DNA from 2 places in the Comamonas sp. C11 genome. Region 2 is predicted to be linked to the other one. Evidence: predicted binding sites of a transcription regulator. Region 2 holds the regulator's gene; the other holds the start of a gene.
What was found. The regulator sigma-54, encoded in region 2, starts transcription at its own class of promoters, with help from an activator protein. The targets are predictions, from matches to a motif close to TGGCANGNAANCTGCTTT.
Positions count from the first base shown of each region.

Region 1: NOX35_RS26405 (pilin) is a predicted target of sigma-54. The motif match lies at 1,376-1,393, and genes of this name have one in related genera.

Region 1 is NZ_CP101743.1:5,717,656-5,720,055, forward strand. It holds gene NOX35_RS26400 (serine hydrolase) at 1-746, opposite strand, end outside; gene NOX35_RS26405 (pilin) at 826-1,341, opposite strand; gene NOX35_RS26415 (FHA domain-containing protein) at 1,530-2,249, opposite strand.
Region 2 is NZ_CP101743.1:5,469,649-5,472,048, forward strand. It holds gene NOX35_RS25260 (aspartyl/asparaginyl beta-hydroxylase domain-containing protein) at 1-254, shown strand, start outside; gene NOX35_RS25265 (RNA polymerase factor sigma-54) at 445-2,046, opposite strand; gene lptB (LPS export ABC transporter ATP-binding protein) at 2,192-2,400, opposite strand, start outside.

The DNA of each region.
Region 1 (2,400 bases), 250 kb from region 2:
GGTGAATCCGCCTCATCCATATAGCCCAGCCCATAGCGTGATAGATGCATATCCTGCTCCAGCGCACTCCACAGACTGGGGCCCATATGCTTTTCATAGGCCGCAGCGGCCAGGCAAAAGCCCAGATTGGCATAGGCATGACGTGCACCTGGAGTGAATTGCAGCAGCGTGTCCGCCAATTTCTCAAGCTGCCCGGGGCACCAGGGCTTTTGGTCATCAATGACCATGGGATCCTTGGCGCGCATACGGTCAAAACCCGCCGAATGGTTGAGCAGGTGGCGTATTTGTATTTCAGCAATGCGCGGATCACGGAATGGCGGTGTCAGCCCCAGCACCTGAACCAGAGGCAGGCTCATCCAATCTGCCCGGCCCAAGGCTTGCTCATGGGTCACGCCAAAAAAAGTCACCAGCTTGGACAGGCTGGCAAGACGAAAGCGCGTATCAGCCGTCACCTGCTTGCTGATCATGGGATGACCTTCCCAACCATTGACACAGCCAGACAGCACGCCGGATTGACCAACAAACGCAATCTGATTGGCCGGGGAATCCAGCTTTGTGGGAAGTTGCTGCGCCAAGGCTTGCAGCCAAGCCGGAGCAGTTGCATCACAGCGCGTGGACAACGCCGCCAGATGACCTGTGACCGGATAAAGCCAGCGCCTGACCATATTGCGATCTGTCTCCCAAGCCAACCAAGGCAGAAAGATGATGCAAATTAGCAGCAGATAGGCAACGGAACGGCGCAGCATTTCCAACAACTCCATAAAAGAAGCGCCCTGTACGGGCGCTTCTTTTAGCTAAGTTTCAAGAGAAACCAGGGATCGCGAATTAGGTACCAGAAGCAAAGGTTGCGGAGCTGCTAGAACAACCAGCAGGGCGATATTTTGTGTCAACAGTTGTTGAGCAAACCCAAGCTCCAGTGGTGGCCTGGCGAGTCCAAGTCAGTGTATTTTTTCCGGTAGTCGTAAGTGCTACTGCAGCATTGGTACCAAATGTGGCCTCGAGCGTTGCATCAGTACTGGCATCGCCAAGATTCGCCATCAAGCCAGTGCTGATCTTAACTGCCGTAGCGGCGCCAAGCAGGTTGCTAGTAGTCGAACCCAGATTGCATTCAGTCGCTGCAGGTGTTGTGTTGGTCGAAGCGACAGGAGTCAACTTACCATCCAGAATGCAAGCCTCAGCAGCCGTGCGCAACGCGCCGACCTCGGACATCACACGCGAGACTTGGGACTTGGCCACATAGGTCTGGTATTGGGGAATGGCGATGGCAGCCAGAATACCGATGATCGCCACAACGATCATCAGCTCGATCAGGGTGAAACCCTTTTGAATGGAACGCTTCATTTCAAACTCCCTAGTTGGATGAGACATGAAGTACCAAGCAAGCTGCATGCCAATAATTTGGCAGAGGCAGGTCATATCCAAGACGACACGTTTGGCAACATGAAAGCGAGTTTGCGTAACAGTTTTGGCATTCCCGTCACAAGTAATGACAAATTTGTCAGACTCTTGGCACAAGTCAAGCCGGCCTGTCACTCCACGACAAAGCGCATGGTGCTTCCCGCCAGGTCCACCGTGTCGCCATTGAGCAGCGGCACAGAAAGAGGGCCCACCACCTGACCATTGAGCTTGAGGTCTTCGCTTGCGCCCTCGAGTTGGGTGAGCACAAAGCCATGGGGCTTCTGGGTGATGGAGGCGATGGCTACACCGGGCTTGCCCAGGGTGGTGACGACCTTGAAGAGAGGTATTTCCCTGCCGGCCAGGCTGCCGGTGAGCATGCGAATCACCGCGTGGCGCTCAGGCAGCGCGGCGAGCGAGCCCTGGATGGTGGAGCTGAAGCTGGAGATTTCACCAAACCCGGAGGGGCTGGCGACTTTGGCATAGCCGCTGTCTGCCTCTTCGGAGATATGCGCCAGCGCCTTTTTGCTGCTCTGGGCAGACGACGGGGCACTCGAACCGGCAATCACGGTATCGAGAAAGCGGATCTTGTAGCGCCCGATGTCGAGCAGGTCGCCGTTGAGCAGGTCCTGCTTCTGGACGGCGCGACCGTTGACATAGGTGCCGTTGGTGCTGCGCAGGTCTTCAATGCTGACCTTGCCGCCAGAGATGGTGAGCACGGCATGCTCGCCGCTGACCGCCAGATTCTCGATCACGATGTCGTTGTAAGGACGACGACCCAAGGTCGTGCGCTCCTTGGTGAGCTGTACTTCCTTGATGACTGCGCCGTCGATTGAGATGACCAAAGTCGGCATGCTCGAAGCTCCTGAGGAAACGCCAAGTCCTGCTTGGCTGCACTGGCTAGGACCACTCCACTTGAGTGTGTGACTCAGCGCTCAATCACCAATCGTAACTGAATGAAACGCGCTTGCATGCTGCATCTTATTTCACTAATTCGATGAAGCC
Region 2 (2,400 bases):
TGGAGCGTCCCATGACCAATGGCTTTGCCCAGTGGCTCAATCACTGGCTGGGCAAGAATGTGGTGGCCGCCGCCAGCTCGCCCAACAACGAAGGCGATCCGCGCGGCATGATCAGCAAGCTGTTCAAGATCTCGTTCTATGCGGGCAAGTACCGCCGCGCCTTCCGCAACTGGAATCCGACCTTCTACAAGATCCTCAAGTTCGGACTGATGATCGGCGTGCTGGTCTGGTTTATCTGGTGGCTGGTTTCTTGATAACCCCCTGAGGCGCTACGCGCCTTCCCCCTGGCCGGGCGCCCCCAAGGGGGACGGCGGCATCGCCGCAAGGGCGGCTCTTGCTCGCTGCCCCTGACTTGAGAAATGCCTTATCAAGGCTCCCGCCCTAAATGCAGAACAAGAAAGCCGCTGTGCGATGCATCAGCGGCTTTCTTGTTTCTGCGGTGCCCTACAGCGCCTTGCGCAGCGTGGTCGTCGGTATCTTGAGCTGCTCGCGGTATTTGGCGACGGTGCGGCGCGCGCACTCGATGCCCTGCTCCTTGAGCATATCGGCCAGCTTGGCGTCCGATAGCGGCTTCTTGGCATCTTCGGCATCGACGAACTGCTTGATCAGCGCACGCACGGCCGTGCTGGAGGCACTGCCGCCGGTTTCCGTGCCCAGGCCCGAGCCGAAGAAATACTTGAGCTCGAAGGTGCCCTGGGGCGTGGCCATGTACTTGGCCGTGGTCACGCGGCTGATGGTGGACTCGTGCAGGCCCAGGGTGTCGGCGATATCGCGCAGCACCAGCGGGCGCATGGCCAGCTCACCATGCACAAAGAAGTTCTTCTGCCGCTCCACGATGGCTTCGGAAACACGCAAGATGGTGTCGAAGCGCTGCTGGATGTTCTTGATGAACCAGCGCGCCTCCTGCAGCTGCTGCTGCAGCGCCGCATGGCCGTCGCTGTTCTTGTGGCGGCGCAGCACACCGGCATAGATGTCGTGCACGCGCAGACGCGGCATGACCTCGGGGTTGAGCTGCACGGAAAAGTCCATCCGGCCGGCGCCGGCCCGCACCGGACGCACGATGACATCGGGCACCACGATATGGCGTTCCACATCGACAAAGCGACGCCCCGGACGCGGCTCCAGTCTGGCAATCAATGCCATGGCCTCGCGCAGTTGCTCCTCGCGCGCGCCGCACAGGCTGGTGAGCTTGCGCAGATCGCGCCGCGCCAGCAGGTCCATGGGCTGCGCACAGATGGCCTGCGCCAGCAGCAGCCGGTTCATATGCGCCTCGGTCGTGCCCTCGTCCTCGGCGGTGCGGATCAGGTCGCGCAGCTGCAGCTGCAGGCACTCGGCCAGATCACGCGCGCCCACGCCCACGGGCTCCAGGCTTTGCAGCAGCTTCAGAGCAATGACAAAGTGCTGCTCCAGCTCCTCGCGCTCTTCCAGGTCGTCGCCGGCTAGGCTCTGCGCCAGCTCCTGCAGGGAATCCTCGAGATAGCCGTCGTCGTTGAGCGACTCGATGAGAAAGCGCAGTGCCGCCATGTCCGCCGCGCCCAGATGCAGGCTCAGCGCCTGACGATGGAGAAAGTCGGTCAGGCTCTGGTGCTCGCGCGCCAGATCGATGGCATCGGTTTCGTCATCGCCATCGCGGTTGCGTGTGGAGCTGCTGGCCGAGGGCGTATCCCACTCGCTGCTGGATTCGCCGCCCCATTCCCCGTCCTGGCCGTCCATGCCGTCGGCCTCCCAGTTCAGCGTTTCCGGGGTCTCGGCACTTGGCGTCTCCGCTATTGTTTCAGCAGCTGCTTGCGTTTGCTTCGCATCATTTTCAGCATGAATACTGTCTGAAGTGTTGTATTCACTTGCGCTAGCAGCTACATCTACAGGAGCATCTCCCGTAGATTCGGCCTCATCGCCAGCACGTTCCAGAAAAGGGTTGTCGACCAGCATCTGCTCGACTTCCTGCGCCAGCTCCAGAGTGGAGAGCTGCAGCAGCTGAATGGATTGCTGCAGCTGCGGCGTCAGCGACAAATGCTGCGAAACGCGTAGCGAGAGACCTGGCTTCATCGAGGCGCGGCTCCCAGACAATCATTGCAAACGCGCACAGTGCCATGGGTTGGCAGCCGGGTCTCCCCAGGGCAAACCCCGGCGCAGCCGGTCAGGGTCCCTTCCGGGGGCAGCGACCACACAAAGTGAAGGAGCGTGGGGGTCATCACATTCTGAAATGTTCGCCCAGATAGACGCGGCGCACATCGGCGTTCTCCACGATCTCCTCGGGCGTGCCTTCGGCCAGCACATGGCCGTCGCTGATGATGAAGGCGTGGTCGCAGATGCCCAGCGTCTCGCGCACATTGTGGTCGGTAATCAGCACGCCGATGCCGCGCTCCTTGAGGAAGCCGATGATGCGCTGGATCTCGATCA